DNA from 2 places in the Sulfurovum sp. TSL1 genome. Region 2 is predicted to be linked to the other one. Evidence: riboswitches for the same ligand, from Rfam matches in the RefSeq annotation. Region 2 holds a riboswitch; the other holds the start of a gene.

Region 1 (15,537 bases), 570 kb from region 2:
GTGGTATCAATATCATGGAGATCACACTGCGTACGGATGCAGGGCTTGGGTCTATAGAAGCTATCTCAAAAGCACTGCCGCAGATGCATGTCGGTGCGGGAACCGTACTCAATGGCAGTGATTTTCAACAAGCAGTGGCTCATGGTGCACAGTTTGTCTTTAGTCCGGGTATCAGTCATGATTTGATGGAGACCTCAAAAGCACTGAATGTTGTATTGATCCCAGGTGTAGCAACGGCTTCTGAAGTGATGTTTGCGAAAAATAACGGTTTTGAACATTGTAAACTCTTCCCTGCAACACTTGCAGGAGGTATTGAGATACTTAAGGCCTTTAGCGGACCGTTTTCAAGTATGAGATTCTGCCCTACAGGAGGCGTTAATCTTGAGAATATCAATGAATTTCTCTCACTTGAAAATGTACTCTGTACAGGGGGAAGCTGGATCGTTCCCAAGCAGGCACTAAAAGAAAAAAACTTTAAAGAGATCACAAAGCTTTGCTCAGAAGCGATGCAGGTTATCAAAGGAGAAATACAACATGATAAAAAATAAACTCTATTTTAGTTCGATCAGTAAAAGAGCAGAAGAAAAGGCGTTCGATGCGATCGTTGAAGAACAAAAAACGATTGGATATTATGCGTTACCCGATCAGGACATTGGTCCTATACATGAGTATTGCAGCAGTATTCCTGAAACCATAGAAACGATCGCGGTGATCGGGATCGGAGGAAGTTCTTTAGGTGCCAAAGCAGTCTATGAATTTATGAAACCGGTCAAAGAGCTCTCCAGAAAACTCTATTTTTTTGAAAGTACCGACCCTATCAATATCAATGAACTGCTCTCCAAATGCGATATCAATAAAACACATTTTTTGGTCATTTCCAAGTCAGGAAGTACGGTAGAGACCTTTTCTATCTATAAATATATCTACTCTTTACAAATGGATCCCTCATTTTATACCTTTATTACAGATCCCGGTTCTCCACTTGAAAAATATGCCAAAGAGATAGAAGCTTCTGTGCTCTATCTCCCAGATAATGTTGGAGGAAGGTTCTCTGTTCTTTCAACGGTAGGATTGTTGCCTTTGGCCCTGTGTGGTATCGATATCAAAGATCTTTTGACGGGTGCACAAATGATCAAAGAGAGGTTCTTTGACAGAGGGTATGTTTATGACATGCTTCTGGAAAAAGCTGTCTATTATGCGGAAAATCATGCACAGTACAGTATTAACTGTATCTTTGCCTATTCAGAAACACTGACATATTTTTGTCAATGGTATGTGCAACTCTGGGGGGAGAGTTTGGGAAAACACCAGCGTCACAGTGCCTTTCATGTAGGGCTGACACCTATCGGTCTGATCGGGCCAAAGGACCAGCACTCTTTCTTACAACTGATCATGGAAGGTACCAGAGACAAATCGGTCACCTTTATAAAGATCGAAGATTTTCATGACAATACCATGATCCCTGATATTACCCTTCCGCATTTGGAAATGCTTGACAGTTTAAATAATCTTCCTTTTTCAAAACTGATCAATATGCAATGTGATTCTGTGATAGAAGCGTTATTGGATCAAAATAATATCCCTTTGGATACGATCACCATCCAAAGTGTAACAGAATCCAATATCGGTTCTCTGATGTTCTATTATGAACTGCTTACATCTTTGGTGGGAGAACTGATAGATGTAAATACCTATGACCAACCGGGCGTTGAGGCAGGGAAAATTATTTTGAAGAGTAAACTGCAAGCACTGTGATCTGACAGCGATACGTAGTAAATAGCCGGTACGTACGGATGTATGTCCCCAGGCTGGCGTATTATTTAATAAATAATGATAGATAATGAAAATAATTTTCAATTGTATAGTTATTATACAGATATTCTTGAATGATATGTCACTAATGTGCTATAGTATGTACATGAAACGTTTAATATTCACTGATCTGGACGGTACTTTTTTAAATCATCATAATTACTCCTTTGAAGAGTCTCTCGAGGCACTGCAAAAGATCAAAGAAGCAGGCGTTCCTCTTATATTCACTACCAGTAAAACGAAAGCTGAAGTTGAATATCTACAAGCAAAAGTCGGAATATCAGAGCCTTTCATTGTCGAGAATGGAGCAGCACTTTTTATACCTGATGGGTATAAAGGATTTGATCTCTCATCTTTAAAAGATGATGATCATCTAAAGGTCATGGTCTTTGGTGAAGCCTATGCAAAAATATTGGAATTCTATAGAAGCCACAAAGATACATTTAATATCGTTGGTATGAGTGATATGACGGATACTGAAATTGGACATTTAACCGGATTGTCCCAGAGAGATGTGATTCTTGCCAAACAGCGTGATTTCACGGAACCCTTCATCCTTAAAGATGAGACAAAATTAGAAGCATTAAAAAAATCGGCTCACCGTTATGGGTTAAAGATCATACAGGGTGGACGATTTTATCACATCATGAGCGAATCACAAGATAAGGGCATTGCTGTGATCAAGACCATAGAACTGTTTGAAATGCTATATCAAGAGAGAGTCAGTTCCATTGCCTTAGGTGACAGCCAAAATGATACTGCTATGTTTGAACATGTGGATATACCTATTGTGATTCAAAAATATGACGGAAGCTACCTTGAGACCAATGTACCCCATATACAAAAGTCAAGCTATCAAGGCAGTAAAGGGTGGAATGAAATGGTATTGAAAAATGTCTAATAAAAAAATACTGGCACAGATCTATAACCATGCTATTGAGGCGGTAAAAGCCAATACGATCATTAGAAACAATATCACTCTGGATGAGAAAGATCTCACCATTTGCAACACAGCCTACACTTTGAAAAAGATCAATAAACTGTACCTCTTTTCAGTGGGGAAAGCCGGCTTAGGTATGGCAAAGGCGGTAGAAGAGATCTTGGGCTCTCTTATCAAGGGAGGGCTTGCCATTTCACATCAAAAAGGTCAATGCAGCTTCATTGAACACCATACTTCAACCCATCCTTTGGTTTCACAAAAGAGTATCGAAGGTGCAGATAAGCTGATCGAAGCGATGCAAACCATGCGGAAAGATGACTTTTTCATCTTCTGCCTTTCAGGTGGGGCGTCAGCCATGATAGAGAAGCCCATTGATGGCATAAGTTTAGAGGATTTTCAAAAAATATCCTCCGCACTGCTGGGCTCTGGTATCGATATCCAAACACTCAACAGTGTACGAAAAGCCATCTCCCGGATCAAAGGCGGCAAACTGGCTGACTACACGAAGGCCAAAGGAGTGGTTCTGGTACTGAGTGATGTGATCGGTGATGATCTTAACACGATCGGTTCGGCTCCGATGATGAATGGAAAAATACCCCATCATATTGTCGGGAACAATAGCATTGCTTTAAAAGAGGCAAAAAAATACATCAGATCCGAAGTGGATAAGGTAAAAATAGTGACGAATAGACTCAGCGAACCTTCGAAAGAGGCTGCCAGATATCTTGCTGAAAAGATCAAAGCGTACGAGAAAAAATATGACTCTTTCTGTCTGCTTTTTGGTGGAGAGACGACCACAGAAGTGAAGGATACGGGTAAAGGAGGCAGGAACCAGGAGTTGGCGTTAAGGCTGTTATTAGATAATGCATTGGTGTCTGACAAGATCTCTATCCTGATCGCAGGGAGTGACGGAATCGATGGAAATTCACCTGCTACGGGAGCCTTTGTGGAACAAGAAATCTATAAAAAAATGAAAACAAAAGGCTTAGATCCCAAAAAATATTTAAAAAACAGTGACAGTTACACTTTTTTTAAAGCACTGGATTCTGACTTTACTGTGGGCCCAACAGGGACCAATGTAATGGATCTTATGATCATCTTAAAAAATTAAAGGAGAAACAATGGCAGATTTTTTTCAAAACGGACTGATTACTACTCTCCAAAACCTCTCAAAGAGAACACTGGCAGATATGGAGGCTGAGTTAGAACAATTCTCAGATAGACACAATATGGTACTGCTTCTGCCTGCACTATACTCTGAGTTTGAAACGCCTGCCATGAAGCAGATCCTCAAAGAACTTAAAGGGGTGAAATATCTTTACAAGATTATTCTGGGCTTGGACAGTGCAACGAAAGAGCAGTTTGAAAATGTGAAAGCGATCATGTCCACTCTTGATGTGAGGGTAGATGTACTTTGGAATGACGGGCCATGCGTTCAAAACCTTTACCAGGAGTTTAAAGATCTGGGGTTTAACAGTATCGACATCAAAGGAAAAGGTCGAAATGTCTGGACGATGCTGGGCTACGCCCTCGCTGATAAAAACGCTTATGCCTTTGCCTTGCATGATTGTGATATCGTGAACTACACCCGTGATGTTCCTGCACGGCTTTTTTATCCGATTATTCACCCGGCATTGGATTTTGAATTTAACAAAGGTTACTACTCACGGGTCACAGACAAACTGCATGGACGTGCAACAAGGCTCTTTTACACGCCGCTCATCAAAGCACTGAAAAATACCTATGGGGAGAGTGACTATTTAAACTATATGGACAGCTTCAGGTATGCACTCTCAGGAGAATTTGCTTTTATCCGTACACTTGCGAGGGGGATCCGTATTTCACCTACTTGGGGATTGGAGGTCTCAACATTGAGTGAAGTCTATGATAAGAGCTCGGTAGGGCGCATTTGTCAAACAGAGATCATGGAGAGTTATGAACATAAACACCAGGAACTCACAGGAGAAAATACTGCCCAAGGGCTTGAAGGCGGTGTGGCAAAGATGGTTATCGATATTGCCCAAACCATTTTCAGGGTCATGTCGCAGCGTGGGGTGACATTTTCTGAAGAGTCTCTTAGCACACTGCGAAGCTCATTTTTTAATGAGAGTCGAAAAGCCATTGCCCGCTATGATGCAGTAGCGAAATTCAATGCTTTGAATTTCGATAGAAAAAAAGAGATAGATGCGGTTGAAACTTTTGATAACGCACTCAAAGAAGCGTGTGAAAGTTTTCTTGCCGATCCACTCGGGGTTCCGTCCCTTTCAGCTTGGATAAGCCTGCGTTCCGTACTGCCAGAGATATCAGATCAATTTAAAGAAGCTGTCAATAAGGATAATGCATCATGTTAGAAAGAGACAGTAAAGAAAGATTGGATTTCATTAAATATTCTCTTGAAAGTATCTACAACAAAGAAGATGCAGCTATGGCATATGATGCTATAGCTGTACTGATCAAGGAGTACCAAGAGAAAGTCGAAAGCAAACCCTATGTGATGACTGAAAAAGATGTGATACTCATTACCTATGGGGATCAGATCTTTCATGAAGGAGAAACGGCGTTAGCCACACTTCACCGGTTTTTAAACGAGTATGTGCAGGAGTGCATCAACAGTGTACATATTTTGCCATTTTATCCATATTCAAGTGATGATGGTTTTTCCATTGTTGATTATAAAGGCGTCTGCCCTTTAAAAGGTTCATGGAAGAACATTAAAGCCTTGAACCAGGATCACCGCCTTATGTTTGATGGTGTGATCAACCACATGAGCCAACTGAGTCATTGGTTTGAGAAGTTCTTGGCCAATGATCCTGAATATTATAACTTTTTCACCGAACTTGATCCATCCATCGATTTAACGGCGGTAATACGACCTCGAACCACTCCTCTGCTCACTGAATTCATTGATGATGATGGAGGTATTCGCCATGTTTGGACCACGTTCAGTGCAGATCAAGTGGACTTGAATTATGCGAACTATAAGGTATTGCTCAAAGTGCTGGATGTATTACTTCTGTATATAGAAAAGGGTGCATCGCTTATAAGGCTTGATGCCATTGCCTTTATCTGGAAAGAGATAGGCACAAACTGTGTACATCTTCCACAGACCCATGAACTGATACAACTGATGCGTGAGGTGATCCATGCCGTGGCTCCTGAGATCATTATCATTACAGAGACCAATGTACCACACGATGAGAACATCTCCTATTTTGGCAATGGATCAGATGAAGCACATATGGTGTACAACTTTGCTCTGCCTCCGCTCTTGGCATTTTCTATTTTATCGGGAGACACCACCAAGTTGACAGCCTGGGCCAAGACCTTAAAGCTTCCGAGTGACAAGGTGTGTTTCTTTAACTTTACAGCCAGTCATGATGGTATCGGTGTACGGGCAGTAAGTAACATTCTTGATAAGGATGAGCTAAACTTCATGGTCAACTCTTGCAAAGCACATGGCGGTTTGGTCTCATATCGGAGTGTAGAAGGAGAGGAACAATCTCCCTATGAGTTGAACTGCAGCTATATAGATATCTTAACCCATCCTGATGAGGATGATACGTTACGGCTTAAACGTATGATACTTTCCCAAGCTGTTGTCCTGGCAATGCCCGGGGTCCCGGGTATCTATTTTCATTCACTGGTCGGGTCGAGAAATTACCATGAAGCAGTGAGAAAAACAAGACGAAACCGGGCTATCAATCGTGAGAAATTAAATTTTGACAACATCAAAGAGGAGCTGAGTGAAGAGGGAAGTCTACGTAATAATCTGTTTAAACGTTATAAACAACTTATTTCGATTCGTATTCATGAACCCTGTTTTGACCCTTTTACCAGGTTTGAATTTTTATCACTGGATAAAGAGGTTTTTGCGATAAAACATTACGGTAAAGAGAGTAATGAATTTATTATTGCTCTGCACAATTTCCAAAAAACAGAAGTTGAAGTCGATCTGTCACCCTATAAAGAAGGTGTTTTTATGGATATTATTTCTCATAGACAGCTACAAGAAGGAATATTTATTATGCAGCCGTATGAGATATTGTGGTTGAAACCATTAAAAGAAGGAGAAAAGAAAAATGATTAAAAAATGTTTATTCCCGGCTGCCGGATACGGTACACGATTTTTGCCGGCAACCAAGGCAACACCAAAAGAGATGCTTCCCATCTTGACCAAACCACTGATACAGTATGGAGTAGAAGAGGCAAGCGATGCGGGTATGGATGTCATGGCGATCATTACAGGCCGCGGTAAAAGGGCCTTGGTAGAGCACTTTGATATCTCTTATGAGCTGGAGCATCAGATCAAAGGAAGTTCCAAAGAAGATCTACTGAAGAGTACTCGGGAGATGATGGATAAATGTACCTTTACTTTTACCAGACAAAAAGAGATGTTAGGACTTGGCCATGCTATTTTAAAAGGTGAACCTTTGATCGGTAATGAGCCTTTTGGCGTGATCTTGGCAGATGATCTGTGTGTGAATGAGGATGGGGAAAATGTGCTGGCGCAGTTGGTAAAGATCTATGAGAAATATAAATGTTGTGTGGTTGCCATCCAGGAAGTGCCTAAAGAAGAGACATACAAATACGGAGTGATCGAGGGTAAAGAGATCGAAGATGATGTTTTTATCATCTCTGATATGGTAGAAAAACCGGACCCGGAAGATGCCCCTTCGAATCTGGCGATCATTGGACGATATATACTTACCCCTGATATTTTCAGAACCATAGAAGAGACCAAACCTGGAAAAAATGGAGAACTTCAAATTACCGATGCTTTGATGAATCATACGAAAAAAGGGATGGTCTTAGCCTACAAGTTCAAAGGAAAACGTTTTGACTGCGGAAGCGTTGACGGTTTTGTTCAAGCAACCAACTATTTTTATGATAAGCTGAAAAAAGAATCTAAATGATCATTTTCGGTATAGGTTTTCACAGAATTTATGCATTTTTCTTTAAAAGTATTTCCTTCAGTTCATCTGCATCCATAGGATAAAAATAGTAGTGTCCCTGGACGTACTTACAATTTTTACTTTTTAAAAAATTGATCTGTTCTATGGTTTCCACACCTTCTGCAATGACCTTAAGATTGAGACTCTTTGCAAGCGCTATGATCGATTTAATAATAGTAAGATCCTCTTCATCTTCAGGGATATCTTCGATGAATGATTTATCGATTTTAAGTCTGTTGATAGGGAGACGTTTTAAAAGAGACAATGAAGAGTATCCTGTCCCGAAGTCATCGATAGAAATATTGATGCCCAGCTGACTGACCTGTTTGAGTTTATTAATGATCTCCATAGCATTTTTCATCATATGGCCTTCTGTGATCTCCAATTCAAGCCATTCTGGTTTAAAACCATAAATATCCATCGTATTTTGAATTCTATAGATGAAGTTGGGAGACTCCAACTGTGTCATCGAAATATTCAATGCGAGTATGCCAGGATCCAGTCCATCATTATGCCATTTGGAAACCTGTTTCATCGTAGTATACATCACCCAGTCGTCAATTTCAAGTATCATCCCGGTCTCTTCTGCCAAAGCAATAAATTTTTTAGGTATAAGCAGACCTTTGGTTGGATGTCGCCATCGCAACAGAGCCTCGATGCCTACCAACGTATTGGTGGAGATGTCGATCTGCGGTTGATAGTGGATCATAAACTCTTCATTGTCAATCGCTTGACGTAGACTGGTTTTTAATTGCATTTGCTCCAGTGCATGTTTTGTCATTTCCGGACGATAGAACTGAAAATTGTTACGTCCGCTTTCTTTTGCCCTGTACATCGCTGTATCAGCATACTTCAGAAGGTCTTTTTCATTGTCTGCATCTTGGGGATAAAGACTGATACCGATACTGCAGGTAATATATAATACATGCTCGTCAATACGTATAGGTTCTGCAAACATATTGAGAATAGCATGTCCTAAGTTAGAGACATCTTCCGCATAGGTCACATCTTCCATAATAATAGTGAATTCATCTCCGGCCAAACGGGAAAGTGTATCTTCTTTACGGATCGAATGTTTCAATATATTTGTAATGATCTTTAAAACCCTGTCTCCAACGTCATGCCCCAATGAATCATTGATCTCTTTGAATTTGTCCAAGTCGATAAAAAACAGTGCCAACCCTTTCTCTTTACTTTTTGCTTTTTTGATCCCTTGCTTCAATCGAGAACTGAATAGTGCACGGTTTGGCAATCCTGTCAATGAATCGTGATTGGCCTGGTGATGTAGAACATTTTTTTGTTTTTCTACTTCTTTTTCTGCTTCTGCGCGTTCAAGAATATCTCTGGTTAACTGCTCTTTAGTGATCTCAAGTTCTTCTGTTTTCTTTAACAATTGTTGATTGATCTTCATAAGATCACTTGTTTTTTCCTGTATCTTGGATTCTAAAAATTTTTCATTGCTCTTTCTTGCTTTTAAAAGTTGCTTTTGTCTGTGTATTTTCTTGAGATTCAGTTCATTGTACTTGCTGGTCAATATGAGTGTAAAGAAGAGGATCTCAATAAAGGAACCTGCAAGAAAAGCGTATCTGTGTATGTCTGTATTGTCCATGACACCATTAAAGGTCAAAGTCATCATACCCATAGCAGGCATATAGATGATCAGTGCAATGAGATAGTATTTGGCACCGATAAGACCTTGGTACAAGGCTTTGATGGCAACCACAAGGAGTAGGGTAAAGAACATTGATGCGTAGATGTTAAATGCTAAACAGGCAAAAGGTGTATCCTGTGATATCAGCAGTGCAAACAGTAAAAAAATGGCTGCTGATACTTTAAAGAGCTTATCGATCATTGGCATACGTGTGCTTAACTCCAAAAAACGGCCTGAGAACAGTACCAGAAAGAATACCACGATCGTACCTACGACATGCAGACCTTGACTCCAACCGGGAAAACCGAACTCTAAGTAAAACCCACTTTTCATAGCGATAAAGACAATGAAAGAGAGTATATATGCGATGTAATAAGCGAAGATACGATTTTTAATGATGATCAGATTATACACACTGAACAGGACTATAATGAATAAGATGGAAGTATAGATGATGTAGATGTCAGTAATGTCAATACGGTTGGGTCTAAAGAACTCGTCTTCTGTGAAGATCTTAAATTCACCGATATGTCCGGAAAGTGTCTGACCTCTTATATAATATGTCGCACTTTCACCCGGTAAGATATGGAGTTTATAGGCGGGATTATAGTTTTGAATACTTCTCTCTTGAAGGCTTGCCTTGAGACCGTTTTTCTGTATATTCCATGTATCATTCATTTTGGTATACAGATCCAACGTTGACCAAAAAGGTTCTGTAAAATAAAGGACATACTCTTCACTGTCGCTATGATTGGTCATATTGAGTTTGAACCATGCTGTTCCCGAATAATATCCTTGAGAAAATTGATTAGGTATGACCTTTGTAAAATGTATTTTTTCAATGTCATGAATACCCAGTGTACTGCTTTCATCATAAAAATAGCGGAGTGTAAAGTGGTCATATGTATCTGTTTTATTGGAAAGTGTGACCGTGGCATAGGATGTCACTGCAGATAAAAGTAATACGATGAAGATTTCTCTAAACATGTTGTCCAGCTATGTATATGAATTGGTTAATAAAAGCCTCTAAAATAATTATTATAGGTTATAATAGTTTATTTTTAACTTTAATGTGTAGGAACTGAAGTGTGAAGAGATCTTTAGCCATTGCCTATAGAAGCGTTATAGTATAAGAGATGTTCTGAAAGAAAGGTATATATTTTCAAGAATTTGTTATGCTTCTCTTGACTCTCTTCTTCTCTCTTCTTCATTGAAAGTAGTAGAGGTTAGATCTCTAAAGTCGTCATTCAGACTCACCCCTGCCATTTTTTCAAACTCCTCAAAATCAGCAGATAAGACGGTGAATGAAATTTCTGTAACATGCACCATGTTCCACTTTTCGGCAAACACCTCTTTTTGGAATGCAACGTGAACAGACGTTGGATGATCTTCTTCAGCATTAAACGCTTTTTTCTTTTTACGGTCGTAATCGTACCTCATAAACATTGGTACGAGTTCCAGTTCTTTGATCTGGTCTATCATTTCCTGTTTTGCTCTGGCAATGGCATCTTCATCTGCGTTTACATCTTCCAAGCCAAAATATCTCCCTGTTAGAACCCTATTGAACGTTCTTCCAGGGGAATTTGAAACATCAGGTTGTTCCTTTTTTTTGCCAAATAGTTTTTTAAACAGCTCTATCATACAACTCCCTCCATTATTAATATTATACAATATATTATAAAGAATAAGAATAGATGTCTATTTTTTTGAAAAATAATACTAGCAAGTGTAGATATGGAATATATTGGTTTTGTATCCAGGTCACAGTGCGATCAATAGTTCTAAAACAATAGATGATACCTATTAAAATCTGCTTTACGAATGCGCTTGGTGATTGAATCGTATGTAAGATTTATTTAATTAAATATCCAATATAATTAATGACGAAAAGTTATTTTTAAATATCATTGATTGAGCCAAACTTGTTGTGAAACAGGGACGGAAAGCTATGGGTCTTGCAGATCAAGATTGCCAGGTTGCTACATACAGGTACTTATCTGTTATGTATAAAATTTTCTTTCCTTTTTTATTCTGACAAAACGTACCATATCAAATAACGTATTACACTTTAGCAGAGTTTTTAAAGATACAATGCCACAGTAGAGGATCATCATGTACATAAGAGAAGAGACGATAGAAGAAGAAAATTTAGACTGGGATCAGCTTACAAAAGTATCAAAAGAGAATCAAGATAAACTTATAGAGGATACGAAAGAGGAAATTGCTCAGGATCCTCTCCCTGAGAAAAAGAAAATATTTTTGAAAGACCCTGACAACAGCATCAATACGGGTCCTAAGTTCACCTTTAAAAATGAATTGTCTGATCTTCTCAAACAAAATGCAGAGATCTCGTTACTTTTGGGTATTGTTGTTATTCCTTATATGTTGGGGTTTGTTATTAGTTATTTCTTATTTTACTTCTATGGTGGTATGTCGATCAATAACTTTCTCACTCTAGAGCAGGTACCTACGACCATTGAACTATGGTCCATCGGCGCATACTTGGTTGTAACTGTTGGCACTGTTCTGGCTTTTTTTATTCCGTAGTTTGAGATCGATCAATCATAGCATTATGCTGCTCGTATGATGCTATGAACTACAATTATCTACTATATACCTTTCAAAATTTATTTATTAACCTTATTTTTTATACAATCATTTTTTCTATTTTTGTGCCAGTTCCAGATGTAGGTTTAAAATAAGTATGATCGCTATTTGTTTTGTGTACAGGTAAGATAAATGGTATTTAAGAATGTTGGCTTTATATGAGTGTATTCCACCCAAATGAGGGTGGAACAAAGAGGTTTAATTGACAGGTGCAGTATAGCTTCCTACTTCTGTCACCAAGTGTTTTGCAGCATCGCTTGCTGCCTGGTCCAAGAAGCCAGTCGCCGGATCAACGATGAATTGACCATTGGCACCTTTTTGCATATAGTAGACCTTATACGTCGCACTTACCCCTGTTTTACCAGAGATATTATAGGTAAAGGTATAAGTCTCCGTCTCATTAGGACTTAGACGTGTGTCTTTATCCACTACATTTGAGTCAAATCCAGGACGCACTACAAAGACTTTAGGTGTTGATTCATTGTTATCAAGATCATACTTTTTACCCGTTTCATGTCCGTAGATTCGTGTAAAGTTTGTTGTGTCTGAAGCATCTACGATCGCCGCATTAAATATTGTTCCTGTAGTTTTACCATCAGTGACTGTTTGGTTCTTTACAGTCGCATCTGTAGCTGAAATAGTCACTGGACCTGTCTCAGCACTCGCGAAGTTTTGTGAAAGAACAGCACTACCGTTAAGATCAGCTACTTTTCCTGGGAAGTCAAGATTTTTACTTCCATTCTCCATTACTGTTACTGTTGTAGCTTGTGTATCATCCAGTGTTTTACCAGTCAGTGTCGCCAAGGTATTGGTCGCATCAGTGAATGTCGATATACTACTTGTAGGTGTTGGGGTGAATTTATTTCCTTCTCCATCTGTAACAATGAGACGTGTAAGCACTCTTCTCATAGGGTGCGCACCTGGGAACATGTGACCGGTTTTATTTGAAAGTGTTGTGGTAACGGTTAAGATATCACCATCGATACTTGTACTGACGCTACCTTCAAAACCACTTTTGATTTTTGCAACTGCTGCAACTTTGTCTCCTCCTGTTTTTGAGGCACCCAGGAATCCGTGTGAGTTCAACCATTTACCAACCACTGGACTTTCATCACCAAGGTTTTCGGGATCTGCCGGGTCAAAGTGTGGTGTGAGTGCAGGATTATCTGCAAGAGTAAACAATTTGTCCGGACGTGCCCACTGGTGAAGTACCGTACCTTCGATCTTCTCCATATGACACTTTTGACATTTTGGAGAAGTCATTGTGTCGTCCATATTGTTATCATCGCCTGTTGTGACGGCATTCCAGGTAGAACATAGTTCCATAAAGTCACCAGTTACTGGATCTGCTGCACCTGCACTTCTTTGGTGGCAAGAGAGACATAATGCTTTTCCATGATCTGCAAAGTGGTTAAACTCTGACCCATCACCATTGAATGCAGGATTTAGGTGTGCATCAGCAAAGTGTGGATTGATATATGCCGATCTGTTCGACTCATCGGTTTCATTTTCATTTGTGATACCTGTTACACCGAACGGTCCATAGAACGGTCCACCAGTATAATGAACTTTCCCATCAGTACCATTAAGATCTTTTCTGGCCATAGAATAACGTCCGTCTTTCGCTCTGTTCGTTATATCTGTAGCACTTCCAAGAGCAGCGTAATTTTTTGGTTTCTCAGGCCCCCAGAGTCTAAAGAACTTGTTCATGTCTTGATCGGTTGCATCAGGACTATAAGTGAGTATATCACCAATGTCAGCTTTAATCGATCCATGTGGTCCTACTCTCATAGTATTTGCCAAGGTATATGTATCTCCTGACTGCATCAAACGTGGTGTCTCTATACTATGGCAGAATGCACAGTTGATACCTTCACGGTTTGCTTCATGTCCGATTTGGAATGTTGCTTTATAGACCTTATTTTGAAAACTATTTGCAGCAATAACTGCTATTTCTCCATTTGGATCATTCACTTCATGTGCCAATTTCAATGCATCTAATTCTGTAGTGTTAATAGCTGTTGCATCTTGTACTTCTGTTACATGCACTTGTACATCACCTGCATAGTAAGCACCTGGAGCATGACACTTAATACAGGTTTGTGCTGCACCACTAAACATATTTTTTGTTCCAACTCCAACTTCTACCTGTTCATATTCTATACCAGTATCTCCTGAACCGATTGAACCAATTTTTGCCAAATGCGTACGTAAGAAATCTTGAAATTTACTTTGGAAGATCGGGTCAGCCCATGATTTACCATGCATTGAACCTTTCCACGTATCATAGAGTTCATTGTGACAGTGTTGACACTTTTTATCGGCACTATCAAGCAAGGTATGGTCAAAACCTGTTCCTGTATGGTACTCTGCATCACCCGGTGTTAGTGCTGCTGTACGTGTATCACCTTTGTAGTCGGTGTACGTTATTTCAGTTGCGGGGTCACTACCACCACCACATCCGCTTAATGATAAAATAACGCCCATACTCAGTAAGAGCGTTAATGATTTAACATTTAACTTCATTCTTCTTCCTTTTAGTCTAATGTTGTTAAGACACTGAGTGTCCACCATTAGATATTAGAATACTAATATCTCCCCCTATGGATCGTTAAAAAACAATCCATTTTAATTTTAAACTATAAGTGTTAATTAAGTGTTAAGTAAAACTTTATCTTATGATAAATTATTTTGAAGAACTAATATTGTTAAACTGCTTTTGATCCGTACAAGATCAAGTATGACAATATGTCATATATTTGAGAATAGATCTTAATGATCGATATAATTGAGATATATATTTTATGGAGGGGAAACCTTTGTTTTTGCATATCGATATAGACAGTTTTTTTGCTTCTGCCGAACGGAGTGTGTGCCATAGGCTCAAAGGTATACCTATGTGTGTCGGATCCCGCAGTAACCTTGAGATCTTTAACAAAAAACGTACCCATATCAGGCTTATGAATGACAATTCCGGTGCTTTTGTGGCTCCTGTGTTCTATAGTGATAAAAAGAAGACATTCGAGTCTTACTTTGTGGATGAGATAGAAGGAAGAAAAAAGATAAGGGGTATCGTGACCACTGCAAGTTATGAAGCCAGGGTATACGGAGTGAAGACAGCCATGCCTATCGCCCAGGCCTTACAGCTTTGCCCCAAGTTAACGGTTGTACCTTCGAACTATCCACTTTATCATAAGCTTTCTCATCAAATACATGCATTTATATCTGCACATATACCACAGGTGGAACAGTACAGCATAGATGAGTTTTTCGGAGATGTCAGCGGATGGAAAAAAGATGAAGAGGTGTATGCTTTTGCAAAAGAGCTGCAGGCAAAGATACTGGAACATTTTGACATTCCTGTTTCTATAGGCATTTCAAAATCCAAATGGATCGCTAAACTGGCAACAGAGTCTGCCAAGCCTTACGGCGTCTATGAAGTGAAAGACATAGATAGCTATATAGAAAATATCCCTATCAAAGAGTTTCCGGGTATAGGTAAGGGGTTTCAAAAGAGGCTGGAGGCACATTACATTTCTACACTGGGTGATATAAAACGGCATAAAAGACTTTTT
Region 2 (15,537 bases):
GCGATCCTTACCATGGCAAATGCACTCAAAGAGAAAAAAGTCATGCCGGATCTTATACTCTCCAGTTCTGCCAAAAGAGCACGACTTACAGCCAAAGGTTTAGCCAAAGAGATAGGCTATGAGGAAAAGATCAAATACATCGATGCTCTTTATATGGCAGCACCTCTGGATGTCATTTCCATTATTAAAGAGATCAAAGACAAATACGATGATGTATGGATCGTCGGGCACAATCCCGAAACAACTGAATTAACAGACCTGATGCTGGATGACTACATCGACAATGTACCCACGCTGGGTATCGTCGCCTTAAAACTTCCGATCAAGCATTGGAAGAAAATGAAACCCGAAAAAGCAAAACTAAACTTTTTTATTTACCCTAAAATGTATACATAAGTTTTACTCTTTCCACTCCAGATGCTCTATAGAAAGTTTGTCGTTTGAAAATGGCTCAATGATGACATCTAACTCATCGAGCCTATAGTGCAAAGGGAAACCTATATTTGAATTTCTGGCCGTACTTTCGAGGATAAAGTATTTCTTTCCATTGACCCAGAGCCCTTTTGTCTTATCCAATCGCTTATCCTCTATGGCTGTAATGACAAAAATGTGTTTGGGTACCAGGACAAAATAGGCTTCTGATCCTAATACATGCAGCATAGAAATGAGTAGATTGCTCTTGTCATCACAATCTCCAAAATTCTGCTGTATGGTTTTTTGTGCAGAATACTGTTGAAAAGTGTTGGTCTTATAGGGGATATTGGTCACAAAATCCAATAAGGATTGTACTTTACAAAGTGCATCGGAGCAATGTGCTGTTAATGCAAATGCTTTCTCTTGTATCTCTTGGGAAGTCGTGACATAAGATCTATAGATGCCATTGGATGTACCTACATGTGTTCTATCTACGATAGCCATCGCCTTGATCGTACCGTAGATAAAAGCAATAAAAGAAATCGCTATAATAAGAAGAGATAGATTTTTTTTACTTTCGCTTTTCATACAAAGCTACACCCTATCAAAACATATTCTTTTATTCTTTTTTGCCTGTTTCACAACCCTGTTTTTGACGCTCTGCTAAAAGTTCTACACGTTTTTTCTCTGCATCTTTTAACATTTTCTTTTTGTTATTGCTCACTGTGAACCCTGGTGACGGTAATGCACTGGCTTTTTCTTGTAAATGGAAAGCACTGGTAGTATTTACCATGATCGTAAATTCATACAGTTCGATCAGCTCTTGATCAAGAGCATCATATACATCAGACTTACGACTCACTCTCTTTTCGTCAGCTATTTGAGCACTCTCTACCGTCATAAGGGATTCAGCACTCTCTTTTTGATGCTCTGCTGAATGTTCTGTATCTTTTTTCGTTTCATCTCTGACCACTGGTACGTTATTCTTTTTCACCGTGATCCCGGCTACCGGCACTGCTGCAACCTTTTCTTCAACATCCACACTACTGCCATGGTTTATCTTGGTCGTCAATGCGTCTGGTTTAACCATTTTTTCATCCCTGTCAGTAGATGGTTCTGATACTGGCACAGGTTTATTGACCACTTCCTTTTTATCTGCCAGGTCAACACTGCGTACAGGTATAGACGTTTTGCAACTATATTTTTGACGCTCTGCCGTATACTCTGCATATTTCTTCTTTGCATCTTTTAGCATCTGTTTTCTATTATTGCTGACCGTGATACCAGGTACCGACAGTGCTGCAGCTTTTTCTTCCAAATGAAAAGCACTGGTATGGTTTACCATGGCAATAAATTCATCCAGTTTCATCAGTTTGTTATCAATAGTATCACATGGCTCAGATAACAGAGCAGCTTTACTTACCACTGCCATTTGTGCCGTACTTGTATGTATAGGAGATTCGCAACCGTATTTTTGATGCTCTGCAGCATACTCTGCATATTTCTTCTCTGCATCTTCTAACATCTGTTTTCTATTATTGCTGACCGTGATCCCCGGTACCGTCAGTGCTGTAGCTTTTTCTTCCAAATGAAAAGCACTGGTGTTTTGTACCACTTGGGTAAATCTATCCAATCTTAGCACTTTTGCATCGATCGCAGCACAGGGATCAGAAGACAAAGAAGGGGTACTTACTACAGCCATTTTATCAGTCATTTGACCACTGCAGGCAGTCATAAAGGTTACAACAGCAAGAGACGAGAGTGAGTAAAGCAGTATTTTTTTCATAAGAGATTCCTTTAAAAAAGATTATAGCCGAAGTAGCTCAAATAAACGCGAGGGTCTATGTATATACATTACTGCAAACGCTTTTGGGTCACTTCATCCGGTTCAACTTCACATAACATCGTATCTTGTCCGCAATGACGGCAGGTTGTTCTCACAGTAAAGATATACCAGCCATTTTTATCTTTCAGTAGGGAATTACCACACTTAGGACAGGTGATACGGCTCTGAAGTATAGCAAAGAACATTGCCACACCTAGCTGAAGTGTACTATGCGTATAAAATATGGATAAGATGACAAAAAGACCGACCATCACACCTAGGATCATATACTTAACAAATGATGGAATACATTTCATGATTCTATTTCCTTTTTATTTGTAAAAAATATTTTAACACAATGGACTTCATCTGTAATGATATTAGTATGATTCTATTTCTTTCTCATGGGTATTAGATTCGAAGGTTGTTGAGAAGGGGGTTTCATGTCAAGTAAGTGACTGAACAACCCTACCCTCGAAGATAAGATCAAATAGAATCAAACTATTCCCACTCAATGGTTGCAGGAGGCTTAGAGCTGATATCATATACGACTCTGTTGATCCCGTCAATCTCATTAATGATCCTTCTACTCATACCTTCAAGCACATCATGCGGGATGTGTGCAAAAGTAGCCGTCATACCATCTACGGATTCAACCATACGGATACAGACCGTATTGTCATAGGTACGGTTGTCCCCCATCACACCCACGGATTGTACATTCAGCAGTACCGTGAATGCCTGCCATACTTTATCATAGTATCCTGTTGCTTTAAGCTCTTCTTGCATAATGGCATCTGATTCACGAAGTAGTCTCAATGCCTCTTCATTGACGTCTCCCATGACTCTTATGGCAAGACCTGGCCCAGGGAAAGGATGTCTTCCTATCATATGCTTTGGAAGTCCCAGTTCAAGACCGAGTTTTCTTACTTCATCTTTAAATATCTCTCTAAGAGGTTCCACCAGCTCAAAGGTCATCCAATCCGGGAGACCGCCCACATTATGGTGAGATTTGATCGTTTTTGATGGTCCTTTTACTGAAACAGATTCGATCACATCCGTATAGAGAGTCCCTTGTGCAAGAAAACTTACATCCGTATGCTTCTTGGCTTCTTTATCAAATACTTCAATGAACTTTTCACCGATAGCTTTTCTTTTGGCTTCAGGATCTGTCACACCTGCAAGTGCTTCCATAAACTCTTTTTTTGCATCGAGAGTGATCAATGGAATACCTACAAGTTTGAACATATCCTGTACCTGTTCTGCTTCATCCTTACGAAGCAGTCCCTGATCCACAAACACACAGATGAGCTGTTCTTTTGGCAAGGCTTCATTCAGCATAGCAGCCACAACAGAAGAGTCTACTCCGCCGCTTACGCCACAAAGGACTTTTCTGTCACCCACTTGTGCTCTGATAGCAGCGATCTTCTCTTTCGCAAAACTTCCCATGTTCCAAGTGCTGTCACAACCACAGATGTGCTTAGCAAAGTTCTTCAACATTGCTGTACCTTCTACCGAGTGATGTACTTCCGGGTGAAACTGGAATGCATAGATGTTTTTACTCTCATTGGCTATGGCTGCAAATGGAGAGTTTTCACTTGTACCTATGACCTCAAAACCTTCAGGTATACGTTCTGCTTTATCTCCATGGCTCATCCATACGATAGAGTCATTTGGGATATTGTTGAAGATACCGCCATTGTTTTCTATGTGAAGTTTTGCTTTCCCGTATTCATGATGATCCGCGGCGATCACGCTTCCGCCAAAGTGCTGTGTGATAAGCTGCATACCATAACAGATACCCAAAATAGGCAATCCAAGATCCCACACGCCATCATCTGGCTTATATGCATCTTCTGCATACACAGAAGCCGGGCCGCCAGAAAGTATAATACCTTGCGGTTTTCTGGCCTTAATATCTTCAATACTCTCACGATACGGTACTACTTCCGTATAGACACCACTTTCTCTCAGTTTTCTAGCGATAAGCTGTGTATATTGTGATCCGAAGTCTAAGACTAATATAGGTACTTGTTTCATCATCTTTCCTTGTATATGTATGGTTAAATCTTTCAAAAAAAACTTAACTATAAAAATACTTTTTCGGTATTCCTGAGCATCCTCAGAAATACCGATCTTGCAAACCTAACCTAAGATAGGATTATGCACCTATACCCAGTATCAGAAACTGTACATACCAGACAGAGACTGACACGATATAACCTACAAGTACGGTCCAAGCTAATTTTAGATGTGAACCAAATGTATAAATTCCGTGAAGTTTACCCATGACACCCACACCTGCGGCAGAACCGAATGAGATCAGTGATCCACCCACACCGGCCGTAAGTGTTACAAGCATCCACTGTGCATGTGCAGATGCACCCATATCCGGGCTTGACTTCAGTACTGCTGACATGACAGGTACGTTATCCACGATCGCAGAAAGGAATCCTACTCCGATATTCACGGTAGTCGCACCAAACTGGGAATAGAGAGCCGTGAAGTACTCCAAGAAACCTAAAAAGTGAAGTCCGCCGACCGCAGCTAAAATACCAAAGAAGAAAAGCAGTGTATCATTTTCAATTTTAGCGATGAATGAGAAAACGTTGACCGGAGGACATACGATACCCTCACTGTCGTATCTTACTTCTCTGCTCATTCTATAAATATAGAGTTTCAGCACAGCCAAACCGAACATCATTCCCCACATTGCAGGTAAATGAAGGACCTGGTGCGAGAGAACCGCTGAAGCGATCGTCAAAGCAAAAAGCCCTATGATCACTTTCCCGCCTGCAGCGATATAGACCTTTTTTTCATCTGCCGCAAATGGCGGTGTATCGTGTGGTACAAAACGGCTTAAAAGGAATGCCGTCACAAACCAACCTAAAATCGATGCAGGGAAAAGATAAAGGAAATCAACAAAAGCCCCCTTGCCGTCAACCCATACCATCAACGTTGTGATATCACCAAATGGTGACCAGGCACCCCCGGCGTTCGCCGCAACAACGATATTGATCGCCGAAGGCACGATAAATGCTTTGTTCGTTTTATCAATGGTGATCAATACCGTTGAAAGGATCAGTGCTGTTGTAAGGTTATCTGCAACAGGAGAGATGAAGAAAGCCAGAAGACCTGTGATCCAGAAAAGTTTTTTATAGCTGTACCCTTTGGAGACAAGGTTATAACGTAAAGCAGAAAATACATTCCTGTCGATCATCGCCTCGATATAGGTCATTGCCACATAGAGGAAGAAGAAGATCCCTGCGATCTCATAAATAAGCAACTCTATTTCATGGTGCAGATGTGCACCGTCCAAACCGTTCATAGCATAATAGACACCGATCAACATGAAGATCATTGTCCCTGCAAAAAGTGCCGGTTTTGCTTTGTTTATAAGGTATTTATCTTCCGCTGCGATAAAGTAGTATCCTACGACAAATATGATAAGTGAAACGATCCCCACCCATGTCGTTGTCAAATCTGTGTGCAATATTTCCGTGGTCATTAATTGTTCTCCTAATTCTTTGGTATGCCATATCTGCCCATACATTTACGCTAGACTGACTCTATATAGTGTGAGCCCAAAGACTCTTTTCTCGCAAGTGCTGCATCTACGATGGCAGAAGCAGTATTTAGTCTCAGTTTCAGTAATCTGCCGATCTCTTTATTTTTCATATCATAAATGAGATTTTTCGCTTCATGCAAGCCTTTGGTTGTCCTGATAATCCCTATATCATCCCACATCACTTGACGTAATTTTTGTTTATAGATTTTATCGTTTTCCTTGTGCAGAATATTACCGTAATCTTTCTCAAATATAGGTGTTTTTATCGCTTTATGCTCTTTGGAAAGCAGATGTTCCACTGCACGTTTTGCAAAGACCACACCTTCAAGTAATGAATTGGATGCAAGACGATTTGCCCCATGCACGCCTGTTCTTGCTGCTTCACCTATCACATAAAGACCTTCCATACCCTCTATGGAGCCATTGGTATCGCATTTTATACCACCGTTAGAGTAGTGAAATGCCGGAGAGATAGCGATCTTGTCTTTGGGGAATTTATAGCCAAGTCTGGCAAAGGTATGTGTGATATTGGGGAAACGATGTTCAAACCATTTCTCTTCGAACATGGAAAAATCCAGATAAGCCTTTTGTCCCGTTTTTCGTTTATGGGTGAAGATACCGCGAGCCACGATATCCCGGCTTGCCAACTCTCCTCTCTCATCATAATCGAACAAGAATCGTCTTCCCTCTTCATCCACGACATGCGCACCCTCACCCCTCAATGCTTCGGTCAGTAACAGTTTTCTTGCAAAAGGGGTATCAACAAATACGGTAGGATGAAACTGCATGAATTCCATATCGGAAAGCTCTATACCTTTTTCAACACAGATACCATGAATGTCGGCGCTGACGGTACGAGAATTAGTATTGTATGCATACAAAGAGCCTATACCTCCAGAGGCGATGATTACATCATCTGCATAGATGGTCGTAGGTTCATAATTGACCGTTGCTTTGACCCCAAAACATCTGCCGTTATCTATAAGCAGATCATACACCAGTGTATTTTTCTGAAGCTGGTGTTTGTTCTGCACCATCATAAAATAATGCATATAACGTCCCGTAGCATCTCCTCCGGCATGTATGATACGCTCTACGGAGTGTGCAGCCTCTTTCGTATATAAAAGATTCCCCGCTTCATCGGTATCAAACTCCATCCCTCTGGAGATGATATCAGGCGTGGTTTCCAGTGAGGTACGGGAGAGAATCTCCACAGCTTCTTTGTTATTATGATACGAACCCGCAGCCATGGTATCTTCGACATGAAGAGGGATATCCGCTTCATTCAAGGCGGTGGTCATACCTCCCTGGGCATAAAACGTATTGCACTCCCAGGGGATATCTTTACATACCACCAAGACCTTTTTACTTGCAGGCAGCTGCATGGCTGCATAAAGCCCTGCGATACCGGCACCTATGATCAGTACATCATACTTCTGCATCTTTAACCTTCTGTCTTCATACTTGTATTGTGCTCTACACTCTCTTCTACATACACCGGGTCGGTTTTATAACCGCACCCTGTCAAGATGATACAGCAAAGTGATGTTATAATCGCTTTATGAAAAAAGCCAGTATGATTTTGTCTCATTTATCTTCTCAACCTCAGTTTAAATCATTAAAACGGCAGGAGTGTTACCAAAAGTTTATCGATCTTCTTAGTCCCAAATGGCAAAAGGCCGTTGCCTTTGTCTATATCAAAGATGCGACACTCTTTATAGCGGTCACACACCCCGGTTTTAAAATGGAACTTAATTATAATAGAGATTTATTAAAAAGCCTATTAACAGAGCTGAACAAGCACGATGAAGCGTGTAAGATGATGCAGGCTGAAAAGGTTGTCGTCTTTCACAGCAAATATTATGCGATGCCTCAGGAAAAAGTCTCTTATGTGAGTGTACCCCATTATCATGAACGTGCCAAGGGAAATTTTGAAACACCTTCAGACAGAGAACTCAAAGAAAAATTCGAACGTATCAAAGCCATAGTCACATGCAATCAGTAATCCAAGATCTCCCTTCCTGTGCAGGCGTGTACCAGTATTTTGACGCAAACGGCAAACTGCTCTATGTAGGAAAGGCCAAAAACCTGAAAAACAGGGTCAAAAGCTATTGGCGTTTTTCTCCTGAATTCAAACCCAACCCTGCACAAAGTTCGCGCATCATCAAAATGCTCTATGAAGCAAGCAGAATTGAGTATATCGTCGTAGAGACGGAAGACGATGCCCTCATCTTGGAAAACTCGCTGATCAAACAGCTCAAACCCAAATACAACATTTTGCTTCGTGATGATAAAACTTACCCCTACATCTATATCGATGAATCTGTAGCCTACCCAAGGTTTGAGATCACCCGAAAGGTCATCAAAGGCAAGCAAATCACCTATTACGGCCCTTTTCCTACCGGAGGGAAAGCCCTACTTGATGCACTCTATGAAGTCTATCCGCTGGTACAGAAGAAGTCTTGTTTAAAAGAAGGAAAAGCCTGTCTCTTCTATCAGATCAAAAAATGTCTGGCCCCTTGTGAAGGGAAAGTGTCACCTGAAGCCTATGGTGAGATCGTCACCCAAGCCAAAACATCCATCGTCAAACGTAAAGATCTACTCTCCACCCTTGAAGAGAAGATGACAAACCTTGCCATCCAGGAACGTTATGAAGAAGCCGCTGCTATACGCGACAGCATCAATGCCATCTCTTCGCTCACGATCTCATCAAACATTGATTTTGCCAATGCCATGGACCTGGATATCTTTGCCATACTCAATGGGGATGAAAGAGGTGTGATCGTCAAGCTCTTTATGCGGGGAGGTAAGATCATCTCATCCGCATACTCTTACTTCAGGCATACCCATATTTTTGACGAAAATGAAGCGTATAAACAGGCCTTATTGGAATTCTATACCATCGACACCCCCCATACCGGTAAACAGATTCTTACGGCCCATATGTTTGAAGACTCGGCACAGGTGGCACATAGCCTTTCTGCCCGTTTTGACAAAAAAATAGAGATCCTTACCCCTCAGCGCGGTCCCAAAGCCAAACTGATCTCTTTGGCCCTGCAAAACTGCGAAGAGTTATTGCGTAAAACGCAGAGTGATACACTCATGGAACAAAAAATAGCAGATCTCTTTGACCTTTCTGTCATTCCTTACCGTATAGAAACTTTCGACAACTCTCATCTTATGGGAGCTGCTACAGTGGGCGGTATGGTGGTGTGGGATGAAGATAAATGGGATAAATCCGCATACCGACGGTATACACTGCATGAACGTGATGAGTATGGGCAGATGAAAGAGATGCTCTCCAGACGTATAGAGAACTTTAAAGAAGAACCTGCTCCGGACCTCTGGATACTTGATGGAGGACAGGCCAACCTCAATCTTGCAAAAGCCCTTCTCAAAGAAGCCCATGTCAATCTTGATGTCATAGCCATAGCTAAAGAAAAGCTCGATGCCAAGGCACACCGCGCGAAAGGTGCAGCCAAAGATATCCTCTATACCGCTCATGGCGTTCTTGAACTCAAAGCAAATGACAAACGTCTACACTGGATACAGCGCCAAAGAGATGAAGCACATCGTTATGCCATTACCTACCATCAGAACAAAAAACGTAAAGAAGATACACAAATTTCACTTCTCAATAAAAAAGGCATAGGCAAAGCAACAGTGAAAAAGTTGATCGATTATTTCGGGACATTTGAAGCCATAGAAAATGCATCTCATGAAGAAATAGAAAAAGTTACAAATAAGAAAATCTCTAACATTATTAAAAATTATAATCCATAAACAGACATTATTTAATATTTTTTACTAAAAAACTTCTTAATTCAATCTATTTTTAGTTTAGTTGTTATAGAGTTTTAGCAGCGGGTTATGTTTGCAGTATTGTTAGCCATAAGATTCTAGTGCATCTTATATGATACATAACGCTAAGTTAACAAGCTAAACTCATTGTGAAGTGAGGACAGAAAGCCATGGGTCTCATGAAGATTGCCAGGCTGCGAACAGTAGACTTCATGACTGTAAGTTTACTGAAACTACACTTCTTACACGTCACACTACAAAAAGGGGGGAGAATAATACAATGAATAGACCTGATCCAATTGATGAAGAGTATATCTTTGAAAAAGGCTTGATCGTTAGTTCTACAGATCTTAAAGGGATCATTACATACGCTAACAGAAAATTCTGTGAAATATCAGGATATACCAAAGAGGAACTCGTAGGCAAAAATCATAATATCGTCAGACATCCGGATATGCCAAAAGCAGCATTTCAAGAACTTTGGGACACGATACAGAGTGGCAAGGAGTGGACCGGTATCGTAAAAAATTTAAGAAAAGATGGCAGATATTATTGGGTTTATTCACATATTTCACCTATCATCCTTGATGGAGAGACCACCGGCTATACTGCAGCCAGAAGACCGGCATCGGAGACAGAGGTCACAGAAACCATTCCTATTTACAGGGATTTGTTAGAGAAAGAAAGTAAGTAAAAGAGGGGTTGTCAACAAAATGTACTATATATTAAATGAAACAAATCAAATTATCGCTGCTGATAAGAATCTATTGGAATTATGCGGGTTGTCGCATATAGATGCATTATCATTAAACATTGCATTAGGCGATACAAAATTTGATTTATCTGAAACAAAAATCACGATCACTACAGATCAAAATGAAAAAACGTTTCCTGTCTCCAAAACGTCTCTTTCAAGTATGCTTGGTCATATCACATTGGTTGAAATACAAGCAGAAGAAGAAAAAGCAGAAGAAAATGATCTATCGGTATTAACACTTGATGATACGGTAGAAAATATCGCTCCTCTTGATAGAGAGGAAACGGGTGAAGAAAAAGAAGTTGCTGTAGAAGACAGCGAACGCTTTGATCTTGTCATGGAAGAGGAAACAGAAAGTATCGCTCCTCTTGATACAGAGGAACCAAGCAAAGAACCTGAAGTTGCTATAGAAGACAACGAACTCTTTGATCTTGTTATGGAAGAAGAAACACAGAGCAGCATTGAGACGGTGGAAGAACCGCTCGATATCATGACCGAAGATACAGATATCCTTGACTTGGGATTGTCCGATAGAGAAGATGAAGTCATAATGGAGAAACCTGAAGCAGAGGATACTGCTGAAATTCTAATAGATCTGGATAAAGTATGTCAACAGATCGGTGTTTCTCATGAAGATTACAATACATTTCTCAATGAATATATCGATACGGCATTGGAACTTGAAACGGATCTACAGAGTGAAGAGAGCGCAACACGTTCCAATGCTGTTGCAACACTTTCCCATCTTGGCGAAGTATTACAATTGCCGGTTATCGGAGACCTCCTAAAAAGAATTGATGCAGCGCCTGCAGGTGAACAAAAAGCAACGGTCGAATCTTTTTACACAGCTCTCTCAAGAATCACTAAATCACCAAGCTCTCAAGCAGAACCTGAAATGGACCTCTTTGATACCCAAAAAGAGACTGAGCTAGACCTTTTTGATGTTGAAGAAAAAGAAAGTAAACCAGAAGTGATGATCAATGAAAAAGGCTTTGGTACTATTTCTCTTGAAGGTATTAAACCAATTCACTTTGACTTTCAACTTGAAGAAGCAGCCAATGACCTCTCTTTACCTGTAGAACTTATTGAAGAATTTGTAAATGATTTTATCGAACAGTGTCATAGTGAAACCAAGAATATGCTAAAAGCCTATGAAGAGGGTGATCTGGATGCCATTCAGAAGATAGGACATCTTCTTAAAGGCGCTGCAAGTAACCTTCGTATCAATCCATTAGCTGATACGCTCTATAAGATACAGTTTTGTGAAGACAGCAGTGATTTGGAAGCTTTGATCAAAGACTATTGGGGACACTTTTTGTCTTTCGAAATTCAAATAAATGCGCTAGCAAAATAAAAGGAAATAAACTATGACTATACGTAATAGACTTAAACTCATTGGTCTTGTGCCAATTTCTCTACTCATTTTACTTTCAAGTTATTTCTTTGTAACTTCATATGTAAACTATGAAAAGGCAAATGCACTCAAAACGACATTGATCAATAACGGTGCATTGGGCAAATCACTGATCGAAATAGGTAAAGAGAGTGGATTAACGGCCTTATATCTAGGCAGTGATAAGGAAATGTATGCAGATGCACTTATCAAACAGCGAGAGAAGTTAGATGAATCTTTTGAAAACCTAAAATATGAAGTTATCACAGACAAAAAAGTATATCTTCCTTTCCTGGTTACACTTTTGGAAGGAGAGAAAGCAAAACCATTAGACCCTTATACGCTGCTTGTGTCAAATATCGGTACACTTCCTGAAGAGAGGAAAAAGATAGATACTGCAAATATTGATTTCAAAACTGCCTTTTTTCAAACCTATAGAAACGGTTTATCGACGCCAACACTTGACAAGGTCCTTACACTGAAGAATTATCCGCTTGATACAGATATTTCAGAACTGATCGATATACTTGCACAAATTTATACAGCGACAGAGTACAGCGGACTTGAAAGAGGATTTATTTCATACTACATGACAAAAAAATCTTCTTTATCATTTGAGGAGATCGCTTTATGGGATGAGTTTAAAACAAAAGCGCATATTTTTGATATAAAACAGGTAGACAATAGTGCATTGCGTCAACAACTTGAAAAAGTCCTCTATAATGAGCATGCAAAAGAAGTGATGAATGACCTGGCACTTACATCATCTGCGATTCAAACAGATATCGATAACGGTGACTATGCAGAATCGGTTATGGACTGGTTTGCACTTCAAACACAGAAGATCGCTTTGCTTTCAAAAGCAGAACTTGTGGTTTCAAATGCTTTATGGAAAAAAAGTAACCTTTACCTTGATAAACAACTTTTACTTCTTGGTATCGCAGGTGCTATCTGGTTGCTGAGTTTTATTTTGGCATACCTCGGATACACAACTGCAAGAGATATTACTAGAAACATTAAAGAGCTTGAAGACGTACTTAACAAAGCTGTTGAAGAGATGAAAGCCAGCGATCAATACCTTGCATCAGACTCACATGCGATTGAAAATATTGATCTTGATACCCACGAAGGTACAAAAGAAGCCTATAAGTTCCTTGAGGACCTCGTTGAAACAGCAAAAGATGATAAACTCATTGCCCTACAGGCCAATGAAGCAAAATCTCTTTTCCTGGCAAACATGTCACATGAGATCCGTACACCGCTGAACGGTATTGTCGGTTTTACAGAAATATTACGTAGTACACACCTTACCGAAGAGCAAGAGGAATTCCTTGCAATCATTGATAAAAGTTCTGAAAACCTTCTGAGCATTATCAATAACATTCTTGACCTTTCAAAAATTGAAAGTAACAAGGTTGAGATTGAAAGTATCGTATTTGATGCAGCTGAAGAGTTCGAAAGTGCAGTGGAAACCTATGCAGTTGCTGCAACAGAAAAAAATATCGATATGAACTATTATATGGATCCAACGATCTCTGCAAAACTCAAAGGGGATCCAACAAAGATCAAAGAGATCATTATCAACCTTCTTTCCAATGCCGTCAAATTTACAAGTTACGGTGGAGAGGTGAACCTTGATATCGTAAAAGAGACAGATGAAAATGGTGTGAACAGAGTTAAATTTACGGTAAGAGATAATGGTATCGGTATGACAAAAGACCAACAGTCACGTATTTTTGATGCATTCTCACAAGCGGATGTATCGGTGACAAGAAAATATGGTGGTACAGGTCTTGGTCTTACTATTTCCAGTCAATTCGTTGAACTGATGGGTGGAAAACTGGAGCTTGAAAGTGCGAAAGACCATGGTACATCATTCTTCTTCTCATTGCCGTTAGAAGAGGTTGCATCTACTGAAGTTAATTATGAAAATGCATTTACCGATCTTGTTATAGGTAAATACGAGCAAGATATTCCGACAAAACTCGACACCAATCTGGAAAAATGGTTTGAATACTTTGGACCAACGGTTAAACATTTTGAATCCATAGCTGAACTCAAAGAGCTTGATTATAATGATACGTGTAAGAACTACTGGATCGATATTGACAAAGCAAGACAGAACATACTGGATGCTATCCATAATATGGATAAATCAAAACTTATTGTTATTGCGAATGTCACAAGCCGTAATAAGGTTGAAGAGCTGGGTATTGATCAAAGTCGTGTTCTCTTTAAACCGGTTACACTCAGTAAACTCAAAACCGTCTTAAACAATACAGCGACTGTAGCACCTCAGCGTATTGAAGAAGCAGCAGCAACACAACAGACCAAGTTTGATGCCAAAGTATTGGTGACTGAAGACAATATCATTAACCAGAAACTTATTAGACGTATACTTGAAGAGCATGGTATCACAGTGGATATTGCAAACAACGGTCTTGAATCATTTGAAAAACGTAGAAGTGGTGACTATGATCTTCTCTTTATGGATATTCAAATGCCTGTGATGGATGGTATTGAAGCAACACATGAGATCCTTGACTATGAAGAAGATGAAGAGTTAGCGCATATCCCGATCGTAGCCTTAACAGCCAATGCACTTAAAGGTGACAGAGAGAGGTTCTTAAGTGAGGGTATGGATGAGTATATCACCAAGCCAATTGAAACGACAGAGTTACTTTATATCCTTAACAAGTTCTTATCAGACAAGGCAAGTAACGAGACTGTAGAATCTGTCAAGAGAGAAGAGGACGTTATAGAAGATGTGGTTGCAACACCTGAAGAAAGTATCACTCCAGTCGCTGAAATCTCTGATGAGCCAGAACTCACTCTCGAAGAGCCAATGGCAGACCTCACGGAGACACCAAAAGAGGCAAAGATCCTTATTGCTAAAAAATTCTTATTGACTCGTAGAGTTCTTGCAAAAGTCCTGGAAAATCTAGGGCACGACTATGATACATTGGATGATATGGATATGCTGGAAAGCAGATTGGCATCAGGTGACTATGATATACTCTTTACAGATACCGACCTGGTAACGGAGAGTATCAGCCGCTCTAATGGAAATGTAGCTATAATTTCATCAAGCAATACAAATGTCTCTCAAGAAGTAAGTGTACAAAAAGGTGAAACCATCTCAAATACAGCTTCTAAAGAAGAGATAGAAAACATAATAACGAAGTATAGAGGATAAGAAACATGGCATTAAAAGTACTTGTTGTTGATGATGACTTCATCAACAGAAAGCTCCTACAGACTCTTTTAAAGAAGAATCCAAAAGTAATAGACATTATTGAGGCAGAAAACGGGTCTGACGCCTTAGATAAAATGAAAAAAGATCCTACTATCAATATCATACTGTTAGATATCATGATGCCTGTTGTGGATGGGATAGAATTTCTCAAGATCTTTAGATCTGATATGAATAATGCACATGTGCCTGTCATTGTACTCTCTACGGATGATACACGTAAAACGGAAGTGTATGACAACGGCGCAAACGACTTCTTACGTAAACCCGTGATGCAAGACAATCTCTATGAAAAATTAGACCAGTGGGCAGGCTAACTGATCTCTTAAAACAATAATTTGACCAGCCTTTCGGCCGGTCAAACTGTAGAAAAAAGCTTACTATTTTACAAATATTTCTTTCAATACTTCTTCAATACGAGAAACCCCAATGATTTTTACATTATGCTTTACTTCATCAGGAATATCCTCTAAGTCACGTTCATAGTTCTTCATCGGAATGAGTGCCTTTTCAACCCCTGCTTTAT

What was found. Region 2 has a riboswitch for cyclic di-GMP ahead of LDM98_RS06195 (PAS domain S-box protein). Riboswitches for the same ligand answer to the same signal wherever they lie in the genome.
Region 1: it holds a riboswitch for cyclic di-GMP, as region 2 does, so the genes downstream of both, LDM98_RS03500 (hypothetical protein) here and LDM98_RS06195 (PAS domain S-box protein) in region 2, are expected to answer to the same signal.

Annotation. Positions count from the first base shown of each region.
Region 1 is NZ_BPFI01000001.1:688,550-704,086, reverse strand. It holds gene eda (bifunctional 4-hydroxy-2-oxoglutarate aldolase/2-dehydro-3-deoxy-phosphogluconate aldolase) at 1-548, shown strand, start outside; gene LDM98_RS03540 (glucose-6-phosphate isomerase) at 535-1,755, shown strand; gene LDM98_RS03535 (mannosyl-3-phosphoglycerate phosphatase) at 1,919-2,713, shown strand; gene LDM98_RS03530 (glycerate kinase) at 2,706-3,863, shown strand; gene LDM98_RS03525 (glycosyl transferase) at 3,874-5,103, shown strand; gene LDM98_RS03520 (sugar phosphorylase) at 5,097-6,839, shown strand; gene galU (UTP--glucose-1-phosphate uridylyltransferase GalU) at 6,832-7,665, shown strand; gene LDM98_RS03510 (EAL domain-containing protein) at 7,694-10,342, opposite strand; gene LDM98_RS03505 (hypothetical protein) at 10,529-10,996, opposite strand; cyclic di-GMP riboswitch class I at 11,261-11,339, shown strand; gene LDM98_RS03500 (hypothetical protein) at 11,468-11,902, shown strand; gene LDM98_RS03495 (cytochrome c family protein) at 12,161-14,488, opposite strand; gene LDM98_RS03490 (DNA polymerase IV) at 14,782-15,537, shown strand, end outside.
Region 2 is NZ_BPFI01000001.1:1,257,513-1,273,049, forward strand. It holds gene LDM98_RS06150 (histidine phosphatase family protein) at 1-396, shown strand, start outside; gene LDM98_RS06155 (transglutaminase domain-containing protein) at 400-1,002, opposite strand; gene LDM98_RS06160 (hypothetical protein) at 1,034-2,200, opposite strand; gene LDM98_RS06165 (hypothetical protein) at 2,269-2,556, opposite strand; gene guaA (glutamine-hydrolyzing GMP synthase) at 2,741-4,279, opposite strand; gene nhaD (sodium:proton antiporter NhaD) at 4,401-5,747, opposite strand; gene nadB (L-aspartate oxidase) at 5,798-7,249, opposite strand; gene LDM98_RS06185 (DciA family protein) at 7,369-7,812, shown strand; gene uvrC (excinuclease ABC subunit UvrC) at 7,800-9,590, shown strand; cyclic di-GMP riboswitch class I at 9,736-9,810, shown strand; gene LDM98_RS06195 (PAS domain S-box protein) at 9,889-10,302, shown strand; gene LDM98_RS06200 (Hpt domain-containing protein) at 10,322-11,719, shown strand; gene LDM98_RS06205 (ATP-binding protein) at 11,733-14,954, shown strand; gene LDM98_RS06210 (PleD family two-component system response regulator) at 14,960-15,328, shown strand; gene lon (endopeptidase La) at 15,392-15,537, opposite strand, start outside.